DNA from 4 places in the Sodalis sp. RH14 genome. Region 4 is predicted to be linked to each of the others. Evidence: predicted binding sites of a transcription regulator. Region 4 holds the regulator's gene; each other region holds the start of a gene.
The links. The regulator PurR, encoded in region 4, represses purine synthesis genes. The targets are predictions, from matches to a motif close to CANGCAAACGTTTGCNTG.
Positions count from the first base shown of each region.

Region 1: a site for PurR is predicted at 1,449-1,466, ahead of guaB (IMP dehydrogenase). Genes of this name have one in related genera too.
Region 2: a site for PurR is predicted at 2,034-2,051, ahead of rbsD (D-ribose pyranase). Genes of this name have one in related genera too.
Region 3: a site for PurR is predicted at 1,476-1,493, ahead of ACL2XQ_RS26490 (nucleobase:cation symporter-2 family protein). Genes of this name have one in related genera too.

Region 1 covers NZ_CP178739.1:4,240,973-4,244,132, reverse strand. The annotation lists gene xseA (exodeoxyribonuclease VII large subunit) at 1-1,357, opposite strand, end outside; gene guaB (IMP dehydrogenase) at 1,519-2,982, shown strand; gene guaA (glutamine-hydrolyzing GMP synthase) at 3,133-3,160, shown strand, end outside.
Region 2 covers NZ_CP178739.1:5,930,209-5,933,368, reverse strand. The annotation lists gene rbsC (ribose ABC transporter permease) at 1-82, opposite strand, end outside; gene rbsA (ribose ABC transporter ATP-binding protein RbsA) at 82-1,593, opposite strand; gene rbsD (D-ribose pyranase) at 1,601-2,020, opposite strand; gene ACL2XQ_RS26970 (hypothetical protein) at 2,218-3,160, opposite strand, start outside.
Region 3 covers NZ_CP178739.1:5,825,058-5,828,217, reverse strand. The annotation lists gene recG (ATP-dependent DNA helicase RecG) at 1-1,368, shown strand, start outside; gene ACL2XQ_RS26490 (nucleobase:cation symporter-2 family protein) at 1,553-2,932, shown strand; gene ACL2XQ_RS26485 (AsmA family protein) at 3,070-3,160, shown strand, end outside.
Region 4 covers NZ_CP178739.1:2,924,828-2,927,987, reverse strand. The annotation lists gene ACL2XQ_RS13355 (NlpC/P60 family protein) at 141-1,034, shown strand; gene ACL2XQ_RS13350 (YnhF family membrane protein) at 1,098-1,187, opposite strand; gene purR (HTH-type transcriptional repressor PurR) at 1,425-2,441, shown strand; gene cfa (cyclopropane fatty acyl phospholipid synthase) at 2,887-3,160, shown strand, end outside.

The sequences.
Region 1 (3,160 bases), 1.3 Mb from region 4:
GTGTTGACAGGATATCCCCCGCCTTCACCTGCCGGGCCCGTTTGACCAGCGCCCCCCTGGTATCGGTGGTAACGCTGAACCCGCGCGCCAGCGTTTTCAGCGGGCTGACCGCTTCCAGCTGGGAGCACAGCATGCCGAAGGTCCGCTGCTCCCCGCTTAACTGCCGGGTGATGCCCTGCGCCAGCCGGTAGCGCAGCGCCTGTATGTGCCCCTGCTGGTTCAAGCGGCCGCCGATCGCCTGCCGCAGCCGGTAGCCTAAAGACTGTAAGCGCTGCTGCGCGTGATTAATGCGCGGCAGCGGCGCCCGCTGGCCCAGGCGCTGGAGCAAACGCTCCTGGCGTAAGCGCGCCTGGCGCAACTGCCCCTGCAGGCTGTCGTCCAGCCGGCGGCGCAGTTTTATCAGCGCCGTTTGCTGGCGCGCCAGGCGCAGGTGCGGATGCTGTTGCTGCAGGCGGTGCTGCATCCGGGTCAGGACCTGCTGGCGCTGTGCCATAAAATAGTCCATCGCCATTTCCAGGCGCTGCTGCTGGGACTGTAATTGCCGCGCCAGCTCCAGCTGATTGCGGCTGACCAGCTCCGCCGCCGCCGAAGGGGTAGGGGCGCGCAGGTCGGCGACAAAATCGGCGATGGTGACATCGGTTTCATGGCCGACCGCGCTCACCACCGGCAGGCGGCTGGCAAAAATCGCCCGCGCCACCCGCTCATCGTTAAAGCCCCAGAGATCTTCAAGCGAACCGCCGCCGCGGCCCACGATCAGCACGTCGCACTCGCCGCGCCGGTTGGCGGCCTCGATGGCGCGCACGATCTGCGCCGGCGCGTCCTGGCCCTGCACCTGGGTGGGATAAATCACCACCGGCAACGAGGGATCCCGGCGCCGCAGAATATTGAGGATATCATGCAGCGCCGCGCCGCTGGCGGAGGTGATCACGCCGACCCGGCGGGCCGGGCTGGGCAAAGGCTGCTTATGGATGCTGTCAAAAAGACCTTCGGCGGACAGGCGCTGCTTAAGCTGCTCGAATTGCTGTTGCAGCAGGCCGTCGCCGGCGGGCTGCATGCTTTCGGTTACCAACTGGTATTCGCCGCGCGGTTCGTACAGCGTCAGCGCCGCCCGCACCAGCACCTGCTGGCCGTTGCGCGGCAGGAAGGTTACCCGCCGGTTGCTGTTGCGAAACATCGCGCAACGCACCTGGGCGCGATCGTCCTTCAGCGTAAAATACCAGTGGCCGGAGGCGGGCTGCGAGAAGTTGGAGATTTCGCCGGTCAGCCAGACCTGGCCCATTTCGCCTTCCAGCAGTTCGCGCACCGTCTGGTTAAGACGGGAGACGGTAAAAATCAAGGCGGTGGGCGGTGAAGACATGTGAGCCAGATCAACTTCTATAAATAAGGGTTAATCGATTGATATTACTTATCGCTCAGCGCAGATCAAGCATTTTTTTTAAAAAGTGCTGGAGGCAACCGGTTACGTTCTGTATAATGCCACGGCAATATTTTATACATTCATCCTGGTGAGATATTGCTATGTTACGTATCGCAAAAGAAGCTCTAACGTTCGACGATCTCCTCCTGTTACCTGCACATTCCACGGTGTTACCCAACACGGCCGAACTCGGCACGCAACTGACTAAAAAAATACGCCTGAATATTCCGCTGCTCTCCGCCGCCATGGATACCGTGACTGAAGCGCCCCTGGCTATCGCCCTGGCCCAGGAAGGCGGCATTGGTTTTATCCATAAAAATATGTCCATCGAACGCCAGGCCGAAGAAGTCAGCCGGGTGAAAAAACACGAAAGCGGCGTGGTCACCGATCCCAAGACCGTTACTCCCGCCACCACCTTATCTCAGGTAAAGGAACTGACCGCCCGTAACGGTTTTGCCGGCTACCCGGTGGTCACCGACGACAACGAGCTGGTGGGCATTATCACCGGCCGCGACGTGCGTTTTGTCACCGACCTGTCCCAGCCGGTTACCGCGGTCATGACGCCGAAAGAGCGCCTGGTCACGGTAAAAGAAGGCGAGGCGCGCGAAGTCGTGCTGCAGAAAATGCATGAAAAGCGCGTGGAAAAAGCGCTGGTGGTGGATGCGCATTTCCATCTGCTCGGCATGATTACCGTCAAGGATTTCCAGAAAGCGGAGCGCAAGCCCAACGCCTGCAAGGACGAGCACGGCCGCCTGCGGGTAGGCGCGGCGGTAGGCGCCGGCGCCGGTAACGAAGAGCGTATCGACGCGCTGGTCGCCGCCGGCGTCGACGTATTGCTGATCGATTCCTCCCACGGCCATTCCGAGGGCGTATTGGAACGTATCCGCGCCACCCGCGCCAAATATCCCGACCTGCAGATTATCGGCGGCAATATCGCCACCGGCGCCGGCGCCATCGCGCTGGTCGAGGCGGGCGTCAGCGCGGTTAAAGTGGGCATCGGTCCCGGCTCCATCTGCACCACCCGTATCGTCACCGGCGTGGGCGTGCCGCAAATCACCGCCATTTCCGATGCGGTGGAAGCGCTGGAAGGCACCGGCATCCCGGTTATCGCCGACGGCGGTATCCGCTTCTCCGGCGATATCGCCAAGGCCATCGCCGCCGGCGCCTCCTGCGTCATGGTCGGGTCGCTCCTGGCCGGCACCGAGGAATCCCCCGGTGAAATCGAGCTCTACCAGGGCCGTTCGTTTAAATCCTACCGCGGCATGGGGTCGCTTGGCGCCATGTCCAAAGGTTCCTCCGATCGCTATTTCCAGACCGACAACGCTGCCGACAAGCTGGTGCCGGAAGGTATCGAAGGCCGGGTGGCGTATAAAGGCCGCCTGAAGGAAATCGTCCACCAGCAAATGGGCGGGCTGCGCTCCTGTATGGGCCTGACCGGCTGTGCTACTATCGACGAGCTGCGCACCAAGGCTGAATTTGTGCGTATCAGCGGCGCGGGTATTCAGGAAAGCCACGTCCATGACGTCGCCATCACCAAAGAATCCCCGAATTACCGCATGGGCTAAGCGCTGCGCACGGCGCGGCGTTGACCCGCGTCGGCGGCCCGCAGTTAATTACGCTTCGGATGGCCGAGTAACGGCCCTCCCAGCTGTTATTCTTCCCGGCCGCGGCCGGGACGTATTTTATTTGCTATCCGCTCCTGGAATATGCCTTCTATGACAGACAATATTCATCAACACCGCA
Region 2 (3,160 bases), 3.0 Mb from region 4:
CCAGCAGCGCAATCAACGATTTTTGCTCCAGCAGCCAGGCTTTGCTGATGCCGCGTTTAACGGGGATAGTCCGGGAATTCATTACTGATTCTCCTGCTGGGTACGATAAAGCTTGCCGACGGCCGCGGCCATCAGCACTTCCTGGGTGGCCTGTTCGATGGGGAATATGCCGCTTAAGCGGCCTTCATGCATCACCATGACGCGATCGCTCATGCCAAGGACCTCCGGCATCTCGGAGGACACCAGGATGATGGAGAGCCCTTCCTGTTTAAACTGGTTGATCAACTGGTAAATCTCTTTCTTGGCGCCCACGTCGACGCCCCGGGTCGGCTCATCCAGGATCAGCACCTTAGGGCGTGTCATCAGGCCGCGCGCAATGGCGACTTTTTGCTGGTTGCCACCGGACAGCAGGCCGATAGGCTGCTCCATCGACGGCGTTTTGATATTAAATAAACGGATAAAATCCCCGACAGCCACCCGCTCGTCGGCGTGTTTCAGCCAACCGGCCTGATGGCTAAAGTAGCGCAGGGCGGTTAAAGTCATGTTTTCCTTTACCGACATGCCCAGCACCAGTCCGTCGCGCTTGCGATCCTCGGAAATATAGACAATGCCGTTGGCAAGCCCGTCCTGGGGCGACCTGGCGACCACGGCACGTCCGTCGAGCGTCACGCTGCCGCCGGTGCGCCTGGCGGCGCCATAGAGGGTTTTCATCAGTTCGGTACGGCCGGCGCCCATCAGCCCGGCGCAGCCCAGGATTTCCCCCTGGCGTAGGGAGAAACTGACGTCATGCACCCCGGGGCCCGACAGGTGGCTGACCAGCAGGCGCTCCTCGCCCGGACGCTGTGTGACGCGCGGATACTGTTCCTCCAGGCGGCGGCCCACCATCATTTCAATCAGCCTGTCTTCCTGCAGCTCGTTTACCGGCCGTTCGGCAATAAACTGCCCGTCGCGCATCACCGTGACATCGTCGCAGATCTCGAAAATTTCCTTTAGCCGATGGGAGATATAGACAATGCCGCACCCCTGCTGCTTCAGTTCGTTTATCACACTGAACAGCGATGCCGTTTCCGTATCGGTTAACGCATCGGTGGGCTCGTCCATGATGATCACCTGCGACTTAAAGCTGATTACCTTGGCGATTTCCACCATCTGCTGATCGCCAATCGATAATTCCCCCACCAACCGGTGGCTGCTATAGCCCAGGTTCAGGCGGCCCAGGAGTCGGTCCGCTTCGCGATACATCCGCTTCCAGTCGATGCCGCCGATACGGTTAAGGAATTCGCGCCCCAGGAAGATATTTTCGGCGATCGTCAGTTCAGGGATCAGGTTAAGTTCCTGATGGATGATACCGATACCGGCCTCCTGCGACGCCTTGGGGCCGCTGAAGGCAACTTCCTTTCCCATAAATATGAGCGTACCGGCATCCTTGCTGTAAATCCCGGTCAACACCTTCATCATGGTGGATTTACCGGCGCCGTTCTCCCCCACCAGCGCCATCACGCGGCCGGGATACACGGTCAGCGCCGCGCCGGAAAGCGCTTTGACGCCCGGAAACGACTTGTCTATCCCGCTCAGTTGCAGTAAGGGTTGCATAAATGCCTCAGAAGGTGACGCCGGAGCAGAGGATAACGTTGGCGAAGGGCGAGCACTCCCCGCTGCGAATAACGGCCCGGCTATGGGCGGTCTGCGCTTTGAATGCCTGATGGCTGATATAGTCGATGACGATGGTATTGCCCTGCGCTTGCTCCAGCTGGGACAGCCCGGCCAGCAACGCCTGGTGCAGCGCGGGATTATGGGCGGCCATTTCGCTGGCGATTATCGCCCTTTCCACCTGCATCTCACTGGCCACGACGTCGAACACCTGTAAAAAACCCGGCACGCCCTGGGTCAACGCCAGATCGATCCTGGCGGCTGTCGCGGGTATGGGCAACCCGGCATCGGCAATGACGATTTCATCGGTATGCCCCAAGCGGGAAATCAACGCGGAAACCTCGGCGTTGAGCAGTAATCCTTTTTTCATTGGCAGATCCTCCCAGCGAAACGTTTCGCTGGGCTGAAAATAATCACAAACGGGCCAAGCCACAAGCGGGAAACATCAAAAATGTGATCGCCATCGAAACGTTTCGCTGGACCAGGCGGCACGGCGGCGGCTGGCGTGACCACCGGCGCGTTGTTCATTATCGCCGGATAAAGAGCGGCCGCATCCTTGCCATGGCCTCAGGGCGCCATCTTTTGTTTGATCTCATAAATCACATCGTCCCATCTTTCTTCGCCACGCATGTTTAGACTGTGTTTATAGTCGTTGCCGCTGCGAAAAAAATCTTTCTTAATATCAATGATATCAATGGGGAAAAACATTTCACTTTCTGCATCCCACAACATATTCGCCCCATGGAGATCAGCGTGTATCATATTGACATTATTTAGTTTTTCCAGCATATCGACAAAGCGTTCAACTGCATCGTGCGGCAGGGAGCCCTCGGGAAGTGAATCTAACGTTATGCCGGGAATTTTGTACATTCTGTTATAAAAATTACCATCATTATCAGCAAATACCTTTGCCGATTCCGGGCCATAATATAAACGAAAGCTTTCAGCCTCCTTTTCCGCCAACATTTCAATATCTATATCGGCGTCGCCATCCGGATGTGGGCGCATCATCTTGATATACCAATTGGGATCCTGGCCATCCTGGAAAACGATACCGTAATCACCTTCACCAATCTGCGTACCGAGCAGGAGTTCAAGGTTAACGGATTCGTCATCGGGATCAAACACAGGCACTTTCCGCCCTTGCGCCGGCGCCACATTGACGGCGCTTTCATCAATTTTAAACCGTTTTGCCCAGGGAGGAATTTCACTAAACTGTTCAATATGTAAGGCAAACGAATATTCGTTAAACAGTCCCTCCTGGGGGAAATGGTATTGAGACAGCAGTGTTTTGGCCTGTTCAAGGTCGAACCCATCCAGGTCCTTGAGAATATCCACAGCATGCTTACGCGGCCTGAGTCCCCCCCGGCCGCTCATGCCAATCTTAAGGAGATCGTTAATCCTTTCCCTAAAATTTTCGACATGAAATTTATTTTTCTTGAAGCGAAGGTTGATTTTTCGATGATTATTCATCAGAAAAAACTTGTATGCGGTTTGCGGATATCTTTTC
Region 3 (3,160 bases), 2.9 Mb from region 4:
GTGCGGGCTGGGGTACGCAAGGAGCTGGCGCTGGCGCTGACCGCCGATCATCATCTCAAGCAGCAATTCCTCGGCCGGCTGCCCTTCGCGCCCACCGGCGCCCAGCAACGGGTGGCGACGGAAATCGAGAGCGACCTGGCTCTACCCGTGCCGATGATGCGTCTGGTGCAGGGCGACGTCGGCTCGGGTAAAACCCTGGTGGCGGCCCTGGCGGCGCTGCGAGCCATTGCCCAGGGCAAGCAGGTGGCCTTGATGGCGCCCACCGAACTGCTGGCCGAGCAGCATGCGCAAACGTTTCGCAACTGGTTTGAGCCATTGGGCATTGAGGTGGGCTGGCTGGCCGGCAAACAAAAAGGCAAGGCGCGTATTGCCCAGCAAGATGCCATCGCCGCCGGCAGGGTGGCGATGGTGGTGGGTACCCATGCCATTTTCCAGGAACAGGTGCAATTCTCGGGGCTGGCGCTGGTGATTATCGACGAGCAGCACCGCTTTGGCGTGCATCAGCGCCTGGCATTATGGGAGAAGGGCCTGGCGCAGGGGTTCCATCCCCACCAGCTCATCATGACCGCCACCCCCATCCCGCGCACGCTCGCCATGACCGCCTACGCCGATCTGGATACCTCGGTTATCGATGAGCTGCCCCCCGGCCGCACGCCCGTGACCACGGTGGCCATTCCCGACACCCGGCGCGAAGATGTCATCCAGCGGGTGCGCCAAGCCTGCTTACAGGAGCAGCGCCAGGCCTATTGGGTCTGCACCATCATCGAGGAATCCGATCTGCTGGAAGCCCAGGCGGCGCAGGCCACCTGGGAGGGGCTCGCCGCCGCCCTGCCGGAGCTGACCGTCGGGATGGTGCATGGGCGCATGAAATCACAGGAAAAACAGCAGATTATGCAGGCATTCAAGGCCGGTGAGGTTCACTTGCTGGTGGCGACCACCGTTATCGAGGTCGGCGTCGATGTGCCCAACGCCAGCCTGATGATTATCGAAAACCCGGAACGCCTGGGACTGGCGCAGCTGCATCAGCTGCGCGGCCGCGTGGGGCGCGGCGCGGTGGCCTCGCACTGCGTGCTGCTCTATAAATCGCCCCTGAGCAAAACCGCGCAGCGGCGTCTACAGGTGCTGCGGGATACCAACGACGGTTTTATCATCGCGCAACAAGATCTGGAGATCCGCGGCCCCGGGGAATTGCTGGGCACGCGCCAGACCGGCAACGCGGAATTCAAAGTGGCCGATCTGCTGCGCGACCAGGCCATGATCCCGGAAGTCCAGCGGCTGGCGCGCCATATCCACCAACACTATCCCGCCGCCGCCCAGGCGCTGATTGAGCGCTGGATGCCGGAGCGCGTGCGCTATACCAACGCCTGAGCCATAAGTATTCCCTCTTGTTCACTCCCGCCGGCATCGGCACCCGGGGCGCCGGCCTGAAATCTGCGCCGGCATTGACCTATATCAACCGGCGCGGGCGCAGGTCGCGAGCAATCGTTTGCTTTTAAAAACAGGATGATTAAAATGCCTCCTTTGCCGCCCAGGAATGTTTCCCCCCATGACCATGCCAGCCACTGACGTTGATGACGCGCCGATTCCCGTTGCCAAAAGCGAGCTGATTTATCACCTCGACGATCGTCCGCCGCTGGCGGAAACCCTGTTTGCCGCCTGCCAACATCTGCTGGCCATGTTTGTCGCCGTGATTACGCCCGGCCTGTTAATCTGCCAGGCGCTGGGGCTCCCGGCGCAGGACACGCAGCATATTATCAGCATGTCGCTGTTTGCCTCCGGCCTGGCCTCACTGCTGCAAATCAAGACCTGGGGACCGGTGGGATCGGGCCTGCTGTCCATCCAGGGCACCAGCTTTAACTTTGTCACGCCGCTTATCATGGGCGGCCTGGCGCTGAAAAACGGCGGCGCCGATGTGCCCACGATGATGGCGGCCCTGTTCGGCACGCTGATGGTGGCGTCCTGCACGGAAATTTTATTATCCCGCGTGCTGCACCTGGCCCGGCGCATCATTACGCCGCTGGTATCGGGTATCGTGGTGATGATTATCGGCATTTCCCTGATCCAGGTCGGCCTGACTTCCATCGGCGGCGGTTTCGCCGCCATGGGCGATCATACCTTCGGCGCGCCGAAAAACCTGATGCTGGCGGGCGTGGTGCTGCTGGTCATCATCCTGCTCAATCGTCAGCGCAATCCCTATCTGCGGGTCGCCTCGCTGGTGATCGCCATGGCGGTGGGCTATCTGGCGGCCTGGATGATGGGCATGTTGCCGCAGACCGCTCCCGCGCCGGCGCAATCCATAATCATGGTGCCGACCCCGCTGTATTACGGCCTGGGTTTTGACTGGGATCTGCTTATCCCGCTGATGCTGGTATTTATGGTCACTTCGCTGGAGACCATCGGCGATATTACCGCCACCTCCGACGTCTCGGAACAGCCGGTACGCGGCCCCATCTATATGCGGCGCCTGAAAGGCGGCGTGCTGGCCAACGGCCTGAATTCAATGCTGTCGGCCGTGTTCAACACTTTCCCAAACTCCTGTTTCGGTCAAAATAACGGCGTCATCCAACTGACCGGCGTCGCCAGCCGCTATGTCGGCTTTGTGGTGTCGCTGATGCTGATTGCGCTGGGGCTGTTTCCGGTGGTCAGCGGCTTTGTACAGCATATTCCCGAGCCGGTGCTGGGCGGCGCGACTATCGTCATGTTCGGCACCATCGCCGCGTCCGGCGTACGTATCGTATCCCGTGAACGGCTTAATCGCCGCGCCATTATGATTATCGCCCTATCGTTGGCGGTAGGGCTGGGCGTGTCGCAGCAGCCGCTGATTTTGCAGTTCGCGCCGCAGTGGCTGAAGACCCTGATGTCCTCCGGAATTGCCGCCGGCGGCATTACCGCCATCATCTTGAATTTATTGTTCCCGCCGGAACATAATTAATTAGTTAGCTATCATTTTTTTGCGGTCGCCGTATCAATACGGCGGCTTTTTTTTGTCTGAAGCACATTGGCTATTGAGAAGCCCCGTTAATTACGGCATAAACTGGGTAACCTTTATGACAGCGATGGATTTGAGCAATGAAATTTATTGGGAAACTCTTATTATCAATACTTTTGATAGTGCTATTGATAATTATCCTGATCTACGTGTTGCTGCAAACCACCTGGG
Region 4 (3,160 bases):
TAAATGCAGCAAAATCGAACTTATTCACGTTTATACACAATAAGTAGTGAATTGATGATGCAATGACGAGGTAAATAGCTTAAATTCCTGTGAGGTGTTGATAACCCCCTATTTTGGGCCACATAAGGATAGCGTTTATCATGCGTTTATGCTTTACGCTTTTTGTGTTGCTTTTTACCCAGTTGTTTTTGAACCTGGCACATGCCGCGCCGAGCGCCGGCGTCAATGCCGATCAGCGCAAATCCCAGGCAGCGGCGGCAAAAACCGGCGACCGGCGCAAACGCAAACCGGTAAAAATAGCCAAGAAAAGCAAACCTGTCGCCAGCGCGCCCGCCGTCAGTGAAAAAGCCAGCATTAAAAAATCGCCGGAACCGGCGCATGAAAAAGCCGGCGTGAAACGGCCTTTGGAACCCGCGGTGGCGAAAACCGGCGCGAAGAAAAGCAAAACGTCCCCTCTTGCCAAGGCATCAAAAACCACGGCGACGAAAAAAATAGCCTCCTTCACTCCGCCGAAAAAAGGCTATAAAAAAGGTTACGGCCGGCACCGGATGATAAAAGATCAGGCGGCGGTAGAACTGGTGGCCAACGATCAGCCGATAAAGATGAGCGAGAGCCATAAGAAACGCTACCAGACCGCCAAGCTTACCGCCATGAATAAACTCCTCTCCCAAATGGGCAAGCCTTACCGTTGGGGCGGCATGTCGCCTAATACCGGCTTTGACTGCAGCGGCCTGATTTATTACGCCTACAAGGATGTGGTACGCATCCATATGCCGCGCACCGCCAACGAAATGTACCACCTGCGCGACGCAGCGCCGGTTAAGAAAGACGAGCTGGAAAGCGGCGACCTGGTCTTTTTCCATATTTCCAATCGCGGCGCGGCGGATCACGTCGGCGTCTATCTTGGCAATGGTCGCTTTATCCAGTCGCCCCGCACCGGCAGCGATATCCGTATCAGCTATCTGAGTGAGGATTATTGGCAGGATCATTACGTGGGCGCCCGCCGGGTGGTCACGCCGAAAAATATCCGCTGAAGGCGCGCCGGAAAAAAAAGAGGAGCCAAGGCTCCTCTTTTTTATATCTGAACCGAGAGGGTGTCAGTTCATGACGGCGGTAAAGCTGAAGACAATAATCACCAGCAGCGAGAACACCGTGGTCAGTAACGACATTTTTAAATCGCTGTCCATTCTATCTCCTTAACGTAAACCAGGGCGCCGGCCTTATCCACCGGCCCGCAGAGCAGTTATCGTCAGTTTGCCATAACAGCGATGAAAAAGCTTGCTCCCAACCTGTAGCCGCCACATTTAACACTTTCACTTTGGCGCGGGATGAACGAAAATTAACGGTTAATTCCACAGCGTCGGAAAGTGCTTGCGCCTTCGACAGACATTATTCCAGCCAGGGCGTACGGGAGTATCAAAGGCATGGCAACCATTAAAGATGTGGCAAAACGCGCTAATGTATCGACAACCACCGTTTCGCATGTGATCAATAAAACCCGTTTTGTTGCGCAAGACACTCAAATTGCCGTGCTGGACGCCATTAAACAACTGCATTATTCACCCAGCGCCGTGGCGCGCAGCCTGAAGGTCAATCGCACCAAGTCCATCGGCCTGCTCGCCAGCACCAGCGAGGCGCCCTATTTCGCCGAAATTATCGAGGCGATTGAGCACCATTGCTTTGCTCGCGGTTATACCCTGATATTGTGCAATTCGCACAATGATCTCGAAAAACAGCGCGCCTATCTGGCGATGCTGGCGCAAAAGCGCGTCGACGGCCTGCTGGTGATGTGCGCCGAGTATCCCGAAACGCTGCTGGATATGCTTGAGGAATATCAGCATATCCCCATGGTGGTCATGGATTGGGGTGAGGCTCGCCGTGATTTTACCGACACCATTATCGATAACGCCTTTGCCGGCGGTTATATGGCGACGCAATATTTGCTTAAACGCGGCCATCGCGCCATCGGCGCCATTCCCGGACAGCTGGCGCGCAACACCGGCGGCGGCCGCCACCGCGGCTATCTGCATGCCATGGCGGAGGCCGGCATCCCGTTAAACGACCGCTGGATTGTGCAAGGCAATTTCGAGCCTGAATCCGGCTACCTGGCGATGAAACAAATCCTGGCGCAAACGCCGCGTCCCACCGCGGTCTTCTGCGGCGGCGACATTATGGCCATGGGCGCACTGTGCGCCATTAATGAAATGGGCCTGAGCGTACCTGAGGATATTTCTATCATCGGCTACGACAACGTGCGCAATTCGTGCTTTTTCAGCCCGGCGCTGACCACCATCCATCAGCCTAAAGAGGATTTGGGCGAGGCGGCGCTTACCATGCTGCTCGATAGGATTACCAGCAAACGCGAGAACGCCAAAACCATCGAAGTCCATCCGTCGCTGATTGAACGCCGTTCGGTCGCAGACGGTCCCTTCCCCGCTTAAGGCCACGCGCCAGGCCCGGGCAACGGGCTGGCGCCTCCAGGGTCTGTTGCTATGTAAAGCGCCGTCCGCCTCGGACACAAGATTTTTCATATAATGATCTCTGCGCAAAGAGTTATTGTTTCAGCGAGAAATCATTAAGTTATAATGGGAAATACATTAGCGCGTTAGCTATTGTCTAAATTAAAATGCAGGCTTATACTCAATATCGTTAACAATTATAACGAGTTGTCTAATAAATTTGTATAAAAGTATGTCGTGTTTTCCAACATGACATCACCCTTTTATAAAGCGCCCGGCTAAGTCGCAGTCTAAGGTTTACTTTATATTCCTCTGTTGATGGTGATACTTCAGACACCACGGATAACCGTGGATTCTTATAAAGCCCGCAGGCATGGTGAGTGCTTTTCCTGACGGGGCACTGCAGAAGAAAGGTGATGGAGAAGCTATGAGTTCCTCGTGCGTTGAAGACCTGAGCTTTCATGATAATGATTGGTACCGTATCGTCCATGAATTGCTCTCTGAAGCCGGTATTGAACTCAATGGTTCAAGACCATTTGATATCCGAATCAAGAATCCGGGATTTTTTAAGCGCGTATTGCAGGATGGATCTTTGGGATTGGGCGAGAGTTACATGGATGGCTGGTGGGAGTGTGAGCGGCTGGACATTTTTTTCCAGCGTGTTCTCAGGGCGGGTCTGGAGAATAAACTTCCGCATCATT